Regions from separate parts of the Actinoplanes derwentensis genome, predicted to be linked through region 2. Evidence: riboswitches for the same ligand, from Rfam matches in the RefSeq annotation. Region 2 holds a riboswitch; each other region holds the start of a gene.
The links. Region 2 has a riboswitch for cyclic di-AMP ahead of BLU81_RS17600 (C40 family peptidase). Riboswitches for the same ligand answer to the same signal wherever they lie in the genome.

Region 1 (4,175 bases), 3.1 Mb from region 2:
CGAGCAGCGGGTCCGTGAGCTGCGCGGCCAGGCCGGCACGGTCTTCCTGGTCAGCCACAGCGAGCAGTCGATCCGGGACACCTGCGAGCGGTGCATCTGGCTGGAGGCCGGCACGATCCGCGCCGACGGCCCGACGACCGAGGTGATGAAAGAGTACGAGGCCTTCACCCGCAGGTAGAAGGCCTCGCGACTCCGGTTCGTCAGTTGACTGACAGGTGCACGTGGTTGGTGTGGTCGCTGGACGGGTCGCCACCCGCGCCGCTGTACGACTTCCAGCCACTGCTCGGCAGCCAGATCCGGCGGTACCAGATCACGTAGAGCACGTCGAGGCTGTCGGCGTTGTGGATGAAGTAGTTCGCCAGGTTGTTGCCGTAGGTCTTGTCCGATCCCGTGGCGTCTCCGCCGAAGGTGCCCTTCTCGGCGGAGAAGTCGCAGGCCCGGCCCTTGGGATGCTCACCGCTGTTCTGGGTGCGCCAGCACTTGGTGAACCGGGTGAACCCGGCGGCCTTCGCCTGGTTCAGCGCGTGCAGGGTGCGCGGGGTGAGACAGCCGCCGGTGCCGGTCGGGTCGGTCTCGCTACAGCCCGAACCGGAGCCGCTGGGGGCCGGGGCCGCGTCGGCACTGTCGCCGGTGCTGGTGGCCGAGCTGGCGGCGCCCTGATTGGCGGCCTTGAGTGCTGCCTCGGCGTTCGTCTTCTGCTTCGCCATCACGGTGACCTGCTTGGTCTGGTCCTTGATGGTGAGGTCGAGGGCGACCTTGGCCTTCTGCTGGGTGTCCAGGGTGGACTTGATGTCCTCGATGGCCCGGTTCTGGTCGGTCGCGACGAGCGCCAGGGTCTCGGCCCGGCCCAGGAATCCCTCGGCCGAGTCGGAGCTGAGCAGGGTGGCCATCGTGCCGGCGCGACCGGCGGTGTACGCCTGGGTCGCGAGCATGTCGAGGGTGTCCTGCTTCGGGCCGACCTCGGAGTCCAGTCGCTTGATCTCGGCGACCAGTTTGACCTGCTGGTCCTTGGAGGTCTTGAGCTGCTTCTTGGCCTTCACATAGCCGCTGGAGGCCTTCTCGAGCTGTTCGATGAGGGTCCCCGAACCACCCTCGCCGTCATCTCCGGAGTCACCCGGGGCGGCGAGCAGCGGAGGGGCCGCAGAGGCCGCCGTAGGGGCGACGACCAATCCGCACGCGGCGACGAACAGCGCCAGCAACGCCGCCAACCGCCGCGCAGTGTTCTGCTGCACAGGCATTTCCTTCCGTCGGCCGCCGACCGAGTTAGCTGACGGGTTCGGGACGAAGGAAATCCCTACCGCTGGGTGCGGATTCACCCCGAGGGAAAATGGATCCCCGGCTCGTCATTGATGACGATTAGGCGGCGGCTCCCGTGCGGGAACCGCACCGACCATACCCACTCGATCCAAGTATCGACAGTTCTCGTACGCGACGCATTTGGCCTGACACAAACGGTGACAGCAATTACGGATAGTCATTGGACGGTAACTGCATTGGCCCTTACCGGGGCCTGATCCACAGCGATATCTCGGGTAAACTGGCCGCCGGTCCTGCCAGGACGGCACCGCCCCCGAGTTGCCGGCAGGCCACCGCCCAATCGTCGCGAGACGAACCGGGGAACCAGGTCACTGGGGTGTATCCGCAGTTGCGGTAGGGATTGCTTCCGTCCCGAACCCGTCAGCTAACTCGGTCGGCGGAGTCACGGAAGGAACTGTTGATGACAGCACGTCCCCGCCGGTGGCTGATACTGGCCCTGGCACCGCTGGTAACCGCCGCGATGCTCCTGGCACCGGCCTCACCAGCGTCCGCCGCACCCGGTGACGAGACCGAGAACCCGGCACCGGCTTCGGAGACGAAGTCCGACGGGCTCATGTCGACTCTGATGGAGTCGACGAACCGGCGATTCGTCTCCGCGAAGGCAGCGGTCGCTGCCTCCACCAAGAACCAGAAGAAGCTGAACGTCGACATCAAGGCCGCCGAGGCCCGCCGGGACGTGCTGATTCCCGAGGTCAACTCGATCGCCCGGCAGCAGTACCTGACCGGGAACCTGAGCACCCTCACCTTCCTGCTCGACAGCAGCTCCTCAGACGACTTCCTGAGCAAGGCGGTCTCACTCGAGGAGATCAACACGCTGCACGACCGGAAGCTCAACGAGCTCAACGAGGTGATCGACGAGGTCACCACCAAGAAGGCGGCCCTCGACGCCGAGCTCAAGAACGAACAGCAGCAGCTCTCGGTCCTGAAGAAGCAGAAGGAATCCGCCGAGAAGCAGCTCGACCTGGTCGGCGCCAGCACCGGCATCAACCAGACCGTCAACCAGGGTCTGGTGGACTCGAAGTCGGCCGAGGCGAAAGCCGCCCCGCGCAACTCCAGCGGCGGGTTCTCGGCCGAGGGTTGCACCGAGGACGACCCGACCACTGGTGGCTGCATCACCAAGCGCACCCTGAACATGTACAAGGAAACGAAGAAGGCCGGCTTCAATCTGTTCGTCGGCTGTCACCGCACTGGTGGGCCCTTCGAACATCCCAAGGGCCGAGCCTGTGACTGGTCGTTGCAGAAGAGCGGATTCTCCTCGGCGAGTCTCAGCGACACCAAGAAGATGAAGTACGGCAACAACCTCACGGCCTTCCTGGTACGGAATGCCGACGAGCTCGGGATCTACTACGTGATCTGGTACAAGCAGATCTGGTTCCCGGCTTCGGGCTGGAAGTCGTATCACGGTGTCAGTGATCACACCGACCACGTGCACGTCTCGATGCTCTAACAGCACGTAGAAAAGCGCCCCCGCCCTGAGTCAGGGCGGGGGCGCTTTTCTATGACCTCAGTGCACCGAGCGCCGGACCGGAGCCCGGCCGTGCGGCTGGACCGGCGCCGGACCGGCCGGCACCGCGGCGGGGATCGGCACGGTCACCGGACGGACCTGGGTGACCTCGATCTCCTTGCCGTGGTGCAGCAGCGTCAGCCGGGCCTGGCCGCCACCGTTGCGCAGCGAGTACGTGACCTCGTCGGCGGTCACGATCACCCGCAGGCGCAGTCCCCGCCAGAGCAGCGAGAACTCCAGGTTGTTGATCCGGCTGGGCAGGCGCGGCGCGAAGCTGAGCTGCCCGTTGAAGTCACGCATGCCGCCGAGCCCGGCGACCAGCGACATCCAGGTGCCGGCCAGCGACGCCACGTGCACGCCGTCCCGTGCGTTCTGGTGCAGGTCGTGCAGGTCCATCAGGGCGGCCTCGCCCAGATAGTCGTGCGCCAGCTCCAGGTGCCCGGTCTCGGCCGCCATCACGGCCTGGACACAGGCGGAGAGCGACGAGTCCCGGACGGTCCGCGCGTCGTAGTAGGCGAAGTTGCGCGCCTTCTCCTCCGGCGTGAACGCGTCGCCCCGGATGTACATCGCCATCACCAGGTCGGCCTGCTTGATGACCTGCTTGCGGTACAGGTCGAAGTACGGGTAGTTCAGCAGCAGCGGGTACCCCTCCGGCGGGGTGTTCTCGAAGTCCCACTCCTGCAGCCGGGTGAAGCCCTCACTCTGCTGGTGAACACCGAGTTCCTTGTCGTACGGCAGGTGCACGGCGGCCGCCGCGTCCCGCCACGACGCCGTCTCCTCGTCGTCCACACCCAGGTTGCGAGCCAGGTCCGGATGCCGCTTGCAGGATTCGACGGCGGTCATCAGGTTCTGCTGCGCCAGCAGGTTGGTGTAGATGTTGTCGTTGACGATGGCGGTGTACTCGTCCGGCCCGGTGACACCGTCGATGTGGAACCGCCCGTGCCGGTCGTGGTGCCCCAGCGAACGCCACAGCCGCGCGGTCTCCACCAGCAGCTCCAGGCCGACCTCACGCTCGAAGTCGTAGTCGCCGGTGGCCTGCACGTACCGGCGGACCGCGTCGGCGATGTCGGCGCCGATGTGGAAGCCCGCCGTGCCGGCCGGCCAGTACCCGGAACACTCCTGGCCCCGGATGGTCCGCCACGGGAACGCCGCGCCCTGGAAACCGAGGGTCTGCGCCCGCTCCCGGGCCAGGTCCAGCGTCGAGTGCCGCCAGCGCAGCACGTCGGCCGCCGCGGACGGCTGGGTATAGGTCAGCGCGGGCAGCACGAAGGTCTCGGCGTCCCAGAAGGTGTGCCCGTCGTACCCGGGCCCGGTCAGGCCCTTGGAACCGATCGGGCGCTGCTCGGCCCGGGCG
Region 2 (4,175 bases):
CGGGCCTCCTCGACGGGGGTCAGGTTCTCCGCGGTGCCCGGCGTCGGCAGGTAGTTGACGTGCACACCGACGACCCGGCCGGGGGCCAGTGTGCCGAGACTGCGGGAGATTCCGGAGCCCCAGTCGCCGCCCTGGGCGCCGAAGCGTGGGTAACCCAGCTCGGTCATCAGGGCCGCCCAGGCGCGGGCCACCCGGTCCACACCCCAGGATCGGGTGGTGGGGCCGGACAGCCCGAAGCCGGGGATCGCCGGGGCCACCACGTGGAAGTGCTCGGACAGCGGGCCGATCACGTCCAGGAACTCGACGGTGGAGCCGGGCCAGCCGTGCGTCAGCAGCAGCGGCAGCGCGTGCGGGTCGGTGGACCGGGTGTGGAAGAAGTGGACGCGGTCGCCGTCGAGCTCGGTGCTCTGGTGCGGTACGGCGTTGAGCTCGGCCTCGTGGGCCCGCCAGTCGAAGCGCTGCCAGTGGCTGGCGAGGGCGCGGACCCGGTCGAGGGTGATGCCGTAGCCGGCGGGGGCGTCGGCGGGCCAGCGGGTGCGGGCGAGGCGGTCGGTCAGGTCGTCGAGTTCGGACTGGGCCACCCGGATATCGTTCATGGCACTAACGTTAGTCGCATAAACGTTAGTGCGTCCAATGCTATTGTCGGCGGGTGGATCATCTACCGAGCTGGCTGCTGAACCAGGTCTCCGCACACGCGCAGCGGCTCATCGCCGAAGGGTTCGCCGCCACCGGGGCCCGGGGCTATCACTTCCGGCTGCTGGATTCGCTTGTCACCGACGGGCCCGCCAGTCAGGCGGCGCTCGGGCGGCGCACCGGGATCCACCTGAGCGATCTGGTGGGGGCGCTCAACGAGCTGGAGTCGGCGGGGTTCGTGCGGCGCGCACCCGACCCGGCGGACAAGCGGCGCAACGTGGTGTCGGTGACCGGGACCGGCCGGGAGCGGGCCGCCGAGCTGAGCGAGCGGGTGGCAGCGATCCAGGAGGAGCTGCTGGCGCCGCTGTCGCGGCCCGAGCGGGATCAACTGACCGGGCTGCTGCGGCGGCTACTGGAGCATCACGGGACGCCGGCGACGGACCGCTCACGCCCGGCGGCCGCGTCGCGGCCGGAAGGGGACGCCTGGCTCGCGGGGTAGTCCGGGACTGTCGGTAGGCGTACCAGAAAAAGAAAGAAGACCGCCGTCAGCGAACGACGGCGGTCTCCCCGGAGGGTTTCGATCTAGCCGGGCCGGCGGTAACCGGCGATCGGACCGCGATCGATGGTCGCCATCCGCACGTAGTCGCCCGTGTGCGGCGCGTGCACCACCATGCCACCACCGATGTAGATGGAGACGTGGTGCACGTCGGACCAGTAGAAGACCAGGTCGCCCGGCTTCAGCTCGTCCCGGCTGACCGGTGTCCCGGAACCGTACTGATCCTTCGTGTAGTGCTCGAGATGCACGCCGACCGAACCCCAGGCCTCCTGCGTCAAACCCGAGCAGTCGTAGCTGTTCGGGCCGTTGGAGCCGAAGACGTAGGGCTTGCCGATCAGGTCACACGCCTTCTGGGCGGCACGGCCACCCTTGTCGTTCGTGTAAGTGACCGGGCACGGACCGGTGCGCAGCGGGCCGTCGGACGCGTCCGTGTCACCGTAGGCGGCGAGACGGAGCTTCTGGAGCTTGGTGATCTCCTTCTCGATGTCCGTCTTCTTGCCCTGGAGATCGGTGTCGCGAACCGCGATCTCGGCTTCGATCTGGTCGATCGAGGCCTTGTCGGCGGCGTACTTGTCCCGCAGCTTCGAGACCTCCGCGATCGAGGCCTTCCGGTTGCTGGCGAGCTGGTCCAGCAGCGTGAGCTTGTCGGCCAGCCCGTCCGGGTCCCCGGACAGGATCGCGGTCGCCACTGTGGGCGGCCCCTGGATGTACGCGTCGACCGCCAGGCCGCGTACCTCCACCATCGCGGCGTCCACCTGCTTCTGCAGCGGGGCGAGCGTCTTCGCCAGTGACTTCTGCTGCTTGCGCAGTTTGGTCAGCTTGGTGTGGTTGCCGTTGTAGTCCTCGATGACGGGCTCGAGCGTGTTCCACGCCTTGTCGATCTGATCCTCGACGGCACCCGGAGAGGGTGCGGCGTAGGCGGCGGATGGCCCCGTGACGACGATGCCCACGGTGGCCACCACGGCCACCAGCAGGTTGCGCATGCGCTTCACGTCAGGTGCGTTTTCCTTTCTTCCCGTTCAGCCGCCGACCGGGTTAGCTGACGGGTTCGGGCGGGAAGTCTGCCCGGCCACTCAGTGGCTGCACCCCAGGTACTCGGTTCCCCGGCTCGCGACAACGCGATTAGGCGGTGGTCCGCCAGATCGGCCGGGTGACCGATGGGGGGCTGGTCGAACCGGGGTTCACCGTACTCGGATCATGGGCGCAAATGAAGGTCGCACAACCGGCCGAACTGTACGCACAGTGACGCTTGCGAAGAGTCACTAGAAGGGCCAGGCAGTCAATGCCCGCGCCAACCAGGGAACGACAACGATCACTGTGGGTAGTACCAGCAGGCCGGCGGCGGCGGTCGTGCCGGCCACCGTCCACGCCGCCGAGCTGACGGCCGGGCCGTCGGTCAAACGGGCCAGCCGACGGCGCCGGGATTCACCCTCCGGGTCGGCGGTCACCTCCTCCGCCAGGGGGACGGCGTCGGTGAGCCGTTCCAGCGCGGCCCGCAGCGGCCCGGAACCGGTCCGGCGGCGTGCGGCGTCGTCCGCGACCATCTCCAGCAGCAGGTGCACGGCGTCCAGCGGCACCTTGGACCGCAGCGGGCCGGGCACCGCCTGATAGAACGCGGTGAACGACTCCATCACCAGCTCGTGTTTGTGCCGCAGGTGGGCGCGCTCGTGGGCGAGGACCGCGTCGACCTGCGCCCGGTCCAGCACTCGCAGCACCCCGTCACTGAGGACCACCCGCGGGTCCCGGCCGGGCACGCAGTAGGCGAGCGGCAGCGGCGCGTCGAGCACCCGCACCTCTCCCCCGCCCAGGTCCTCGTGGCGTTCCACCCGGTCGAGGAGGTCGACGAGCATCCGGTGCCGGTCGCGGCGGGCCCGGGCCCGGGACGTGACCCGGACCAGCGAGACGATCAGCCGGATCACGATGGTGGCGGCCACCACCAGGGAGAAGAGCAGGGCCGCGACGGTCTCCGGATGCCGGGCTCCGGCCGCGCGGGAGGCCTCCTCCGGGGCGGCCAGGACCACACCCAGCGCGCAGAGCACGGCGGTCAGGGTCAGTGACTGCCACAGCAGCACACCGGCGACCGGGGCCCGATCGGTCCAGCGGGCGGTCGCCAGCAGCTTCGGCGCGAGCAGCGAGAGCGTCAACCCGAGGGCGCCGAGCAGAAGGGCGGTCACCGCTCGATGTTACGGGCCTTGTCGATCGCGAGCTTCAGGGCTTCGGGTGGTAATTGGCCGACGAAGTACGCCAGGGCGGCGTCGCGGTCGGGGGTGGAGCTGAGAGCGTCGAGCATCACACCCGCGGTCATCTCCTCGCGGGTCTGCGCGGGGGCGTACCGATAGGCGCGGTCGGCTTTCTGCTGGGTGACGAGGCCCTTCTTGGCGAGCCGGTCCAGGACGGTCATCACGGTGGTGTACGCCAGGTCGCGGTCACGGGTGAGCAGCTCGAACACCTGCCGGACGGTGAGGGCCTCGCCCGCGTCCCACAGTTTCGCCATGACCTCCCGCTCGAGGTCGTTCCTTGCCATGTGGGCCACTCTACTTCAAGTTGTCGTACTACACGTCGTAGTATCTACTACGAATCGTCGTAGAGGGGTTCCCATGGACGTGCTCGATCTGACCCGGCTGCAGTTCGCGGTCGTGACGATCTACCACTATCTGTTCGTCCCGGTGTCGATCTGCCTGTCCGCCACCGCGGCCGGCTTCCAGCTCACGTGGATGCGGACCGGCCGTGACAAGTACCTGCACCTGACCAAGTTCACCGGCAAGCTGCTGATCGTCACGTTCGCGGTCGGCGTGGTCACCGGCCTCGTGCAGGAGTTCCAGTTCGGGCTCGGGTGGAGCGCGTTCGCCCGGTTCTACGGTGACGTCTTCGGGCCGACCCTGGCGATCGAGGGCATGCTCGCGTTCTTCCTCGAAGCCACGTTCCTGGCCCTGTGGTACTTCGGCTGGGACCGGCTGCCGCGCCGCATCCACGCGGCCACCATCGT
Region 3 (4,175 bases), 2.6 Mb from region 2:
CGCGACGCGGGCCGAGCCGGTGTTGCGGGCGTCGTGCTTGATCGCCACGCGGGTGATGCCGGGCAGCGTGACGGCGACCCGGGTCAGCGCCTGCACTGCCGTGGTCATGTGGCCCTGCCCGGCGAACGGGGAGCGCAGCCAGTAGCCGATCTCCATCACGTCCGGGCCCATCCGGGTGTGCAGGCCGATGCTGCCGATCAGGTCGCCGACCGCGGTGAAGATCGCGTACTGGAAGTCGGTGCCCTTCTCCCAGCTCTGGTCGGCACTGGCGAGGTAGGCGCGGGAGCCCGACAGCTCGTAGTCGTCGGTGGCCCACGGCAGGAACGGTTTCAGCTCGGGCAGCGACTCGCGGACGGCGGCGGTGAGCTCGTCGGCCCACTCCGGCTCCCAGCGTTTCAGGACCAGAGTGCCGGCGTTGATCATCTCGGGTGGTTCCATGCTCGCATTCTGCCCGCTGCACTGCTCTATATCTCTGGGTAGGGACGAGGATCCGGCCGTGGCCAGATCCGCCGGTCGTCGATATTGACGAGACTTCAGTACATGTCGACGACCGGAACCCCGTACCACCGCCTTGCACTGACCCCCACCCACCGCTGGTGGCGGCCCCTCCTCGGCACGTTCTTCATCCTCGCCACCGGTGTGGTGGCGTTCCTGGTCACCTTTTTCGTCTACGCGGGTGCCGCCGAGCTGACCGGGCAACCGGACGGCGCGGACGGGATGCCCACTTTCGGTCCGCTCGCGGAACTCGCGCTCGGGTTCGTGTCGCTCGCCGTGCTGCTGCCGGTGGTCCTGCTCGCGGCCCGCCTGACCCAGGCCCGGCCGGCCGGCACCCTCTCCTCTGTCGACGGGCGGATCAGATGGCGGTGGCTGATGATCTGCCTGCCGGTCGCGGCGGTCGCCATCATCGTCTTCATGACCGGGGGTACGGCCCTCGCTGTGCTGACCGGTGAGGAGTCCGGACTCGACGTCCCCTTGGTGGGCTGGGCGCCGTTCCTGACATCGACGGCCGTGTTGTTCCTGGTGGTGCCGTTCCAGGCGGCGGCCGAGGAGTACCTGTGCCGGGGCTGGCTGCTGCAGGCCGTCGGCACGTGGTTCCGCGGTCCGTGGGTGCCGATCGTCTTTCAGGCTCTGGTCTTCGCCGCACTGCACGGGTGGGGTACGCCGTTCGGCTTCTTCGACCTGGCCGTTTTCGGAGTGATCGCCGGCTGGGTGACGGTCCGCACCGGCGGTTTGGAGGCGGCGATCGCTCTGCACGTGATGAACAACCTGCTCAGCAGCATTGTCGCGGGGGCTTTCGGGCAGCTGACGATCGACGAGACGGCGGCGGACATGCCGTGGCAGATGGCCGCGGCCGATCTTCCGGTGCTGCTCGGTTTCGCCGCGGTGATCACCTGGCTGTGGCGTCGGCGCCCGGCCCCGATGGACAGTCGTGAGCTGGTCGGAAGCGTGCATTAGTAGTCCGTACCTCTCCAAAGAGGAATAACCGGAATATCAACCCGCCAAGAAGATCAAATCGGGCAAATACTGTTAAGAACGTCACTATTCCCCCTCGTTTTCTTGGCTCTCGGCCCATCGACGTGGTTACCGTCGTCGCCAGTCCCGCGTTGCGGGCACTGTGAGCGGACCGCCGAATCCTGCCGCCGCTCACAGAAACGAAACGGACGGCAGGAGCGGGGGACCCAATCTCTACGGCGCATCGTTCTTGCGCCTCGGGGTGAAGCCGTGTGTGTGACACGGCCGGGATGGATCGTCCCGAACCCGACAGCTCACCTCGTAGGCGTGGAGGATCACCCATGTCTCGGATCGGTAGTAGACGAGTGCGCCTTGCCCTGACCATGGTCACGGCGGGAATCACCGGAGCCGGCATCGTCCTGAGCGGTGCGGCTCCGGCGAGTGCGGCCCGGCAGGTCAACTGGGACGTGGTCGCCAAGTGCGAGTCCGGCGGCCGCTGGCACATCAACACCGGCAACGGGTACTACGGCGGCCTGCAGTTCAGCCGCAGCACCTGGAAGTCCAACGGCGGCGGCAAGTACGCCTCGACCGCAGACAAGGCCACCAAGGGCGAACAGATCGCCGTCGCCAACAAGATCCACGCCAAGCGCGGCCTCAGCCCCTGGCCGACGTGCGGCAAGAAGTCCGGCGTCTACAAGAAGGTGACGGCGAAGAAGCCGGCCGCCGCGAAACCCAGCGGCAAGACCTACGTGATCCGCTCCGGCGACACCCTCGCCTCGATCGCCACCAAGAAGAAGATCAAGGGCGGCTGGCGTACGCTCTACGCATTGAACAAGAGCATTCTCGACAGCCCCAGCCAGATCCTCCCCGGACAGCGCATCAAACTCTGACCCCGGACGTGATCGGCACGCTGTCGGCCCGATTCGGCGTCGCTCCCGTTCTCGCCAGCGTGCCGATCACCCTCGGATTGATGAACCAGAACTGGCGCTGGACGACCAGGTCCGCCGACTACGCCGTCAAGCGCCTGCGTGACGCCACCCCGGCCACGGTCCGCCGCCAGCAACGGGCCCTGCCCACGCTGGCGGCGCACGGCATCCCGGTCGCGGTACCGTTCGGTCTCACCGAACTGGACGGCCACTGGTACACGATCGCACCCTGGCTGCCCGGCACGCACACACCCGGCACCGCGCTGAGCCTGCCCGCGTGTCACGAACTCGGGAGGGTCATCGGGCACACGCACTCGGTGCTGCGGGCGGCGCTGCCCGCCGGGCCGTCCACGCTGCCGCCACCGCCCACGGTTGCGGAGACGATCGCCCAGCTCGAACGGCTCGCCGCGGCGACCGGTGACACCGGCTTCGACGATTTCGCCCGCGCCGAGATCGACTGGCGGCTCCGGCTGCTGCCGTCGATCGCCCACCTGCGGCCCGATCCGGGAGCCGAGGACCCGATCGGCTGGACCCATGGCGACCTGACCCCACTCAACCTGCTCTTCACCGGCTCGGAAGTCAGCGGCATCCTCGACTGGGACCGGCTCGGCGTGCGACCTTACGGGCGTGAGGTCATTCGTACCGCCGCAATCGTCTTTGTCTCGTCCGCGGGTTTGGACCTGGACCGGATCGCCGCTTTCAGTGCCGGATATCGCAGCCGGATAGCCGTTCCCGCGGTGGCGATGCGGGACGCCGCCCACCGCCGATGGTGGGATCTCGCGACCGACACCTATTTCCTGCGGCGCCACTACGACCAGGGTGACACCGGCTGCGACCACCTGTTCCACAGTTCGTCCGCGGTGCTGCGCTGGTGGACCGGGCACCGCGACGATGTCGCCGAATCGCTCACCTCAATTCGCTGAAGAACGCGCACAGGTCGCCGATCAACAGTTCCGGAACCTCCAGGGCGGGGAAATGGCCGCCGCGATCGTGCTCGGCCCAGAATCGGATGTCCGGATAACGGCGAGCCGCCCAGCGCCGGGACGGCCGCGGCACCTCACCCCGAAAGACCGAGGCCCCCGCCGGTACGTCCACCGCAGTCGCGTCCCGGCCGTCGATCCAGGCCCCGACCCGGTCGATGCTCTCCGCGTAGAGCCGGGCCGAGGACGCCGCCGTGCCGGTCAGCCAATACAGTGTCACCTGATCCAGCACCTGGTCACGGGTCAAGCCGTCACCCCAGGACAACAGTTTCTCGGCCATCCACGCGCACAGTCCGACAGGCGAGTCGAGCAGCGCGTAACCGATGGTCTGCGGCGCCGTCCGGTGCATCTCCGAATAGGCCGACGAATCCCGCTCCCGCCGGTGCGCCTCATCCCTCGCGGCCTGTTCGGTATCGGTCAGGGCTTCGCCGGGCGCCGGACCGGCCAGCGGCGGGACCAGATGGATGCCGGCCACCCGCCCCGGATGCTGTGCGGCGAGACAGCTGGAGACGCTCGTGCCCCAGTCACTGCCGGCCGCCCCGAACCGGTGGTAACCGAGACCGGCCATCAGCTGCGCCCAGGTGTCCGCGATCCGCTCGACACCCCAGCCCGGCCCGGCCGGCTTGTCACTGAATCCGTAACCCGGCAGCGACGGGATCACCACGTCGAAGCCGGCCTCGGCCAGCGGCCCCGCCAGCCCCACGAGCTCCAGAACCGACCCCGGCCAGCCGTGCGTGAGAACCAGCGGAAAGGCATCCGGCCGCCGGGAACGGGCGTGCAGCAGGTGGATACCGAACCCGTCCACATCGGCCATGAA

Region 1: another riboswitch for cyclic di-AMP. It lies ahead of BLU81_RS31195 (coiled-coil domain-containing protein); the one in region 2 lies ahead of BLU81_RS17600 (C40 family peptidase).
Region 3: another riboswitch for cyclic di-AMP. It lies ahead of BLU81_RS06155 (LysM peptidoglycan-binding domain-containing protein); the one in region 2 lies ahead of BLU81_RS17600 (C40 family peptidase).

The regions. Positions count from the first base shown of each region.
Region 1 covers NZ_LT629758.1:7,091,672-7,095,846, forward strand. Annotated here, with positions in the region: gene BLU81_RS31185 (ABC transporter ATP-binding protein) at 1-178, shown strand, start outside; gene BLU81_RS31190 (coiled-coil domain-containing protein) at 201-1,238, opposite strand; cyclic di-AMP (ydaO/yuaA leader) riboswitch at 1,237-1,373, opposite strand; cyclic di-AMP (ydaO/yuaA leader) riboswitch at 1,581-1,713, shown strand; gene BLU81_RS31195 (coiled-coil domain-containing protein) at 1,718-2,764, shown strand; gene BLU81_RS31200 (glycoside hydrolase family 65 protein) at 2,822-4,175, opposite strand, start outside.
Region 2 covers NZ_LT629758.1:3,967,430-3,971,604, forward strand. Annotated here, with positions in the region: gene BLU81_RS17590 (epoxide hydrolase family protein) at 1-596, opposite strand, end outside; gene BLU81_RS17595 (MarR family winged helix-turn-helix transcriptional regulator) at 650-1,132, shown strand; gene BLU81_RS17600 (C40 family peptidase) at 1,216-2,172, opposite strand; cyclic di-AMP (ydaO/yuaA leader) riboswitch at 2,199-2,328, opposite strand; gene BLU81_RS17605 (M56 family metallopeptidase) at 2,452-3,363, opposite strand; gene BLU81_RS17610 (BlaI/MecI/CopY family transcriptional regulator) at 3,360-3,713, opposite strand; gene BLU81_RS17615 (cytochrome ubiquinol oxidase subunit I) at 3,787-4,175, shown strand, end outside.
Region 3 covers NZ_LT629758.1:1,386,771-1,390,945, forward strand. Annotated here, with positions in the region: gene BLU81_RS06145 (GNAT family N-acetyltransferase) at 1-438, opposite strand, end outside; gene BLU81_RS06150 (CPBP family intramembrane glutamic endopeptidase) at 541-1,455, shown strand; cyclic di-AMP (ydaO/yuaA leader) riboswitch at 1,616-1,795, shown strand; gene BLU81_RS06155 (LysM peptidoglycan-binding domain-containing protein) at 1,794-2,342, shown strand; gene BLU81_RS06160 (phosphotransferase) at 2,351-3,301, shown strand; gene BLU81_RS06165 (epoxide hydrolase family protein) at 3,285-4,175, opposite strand, start outside.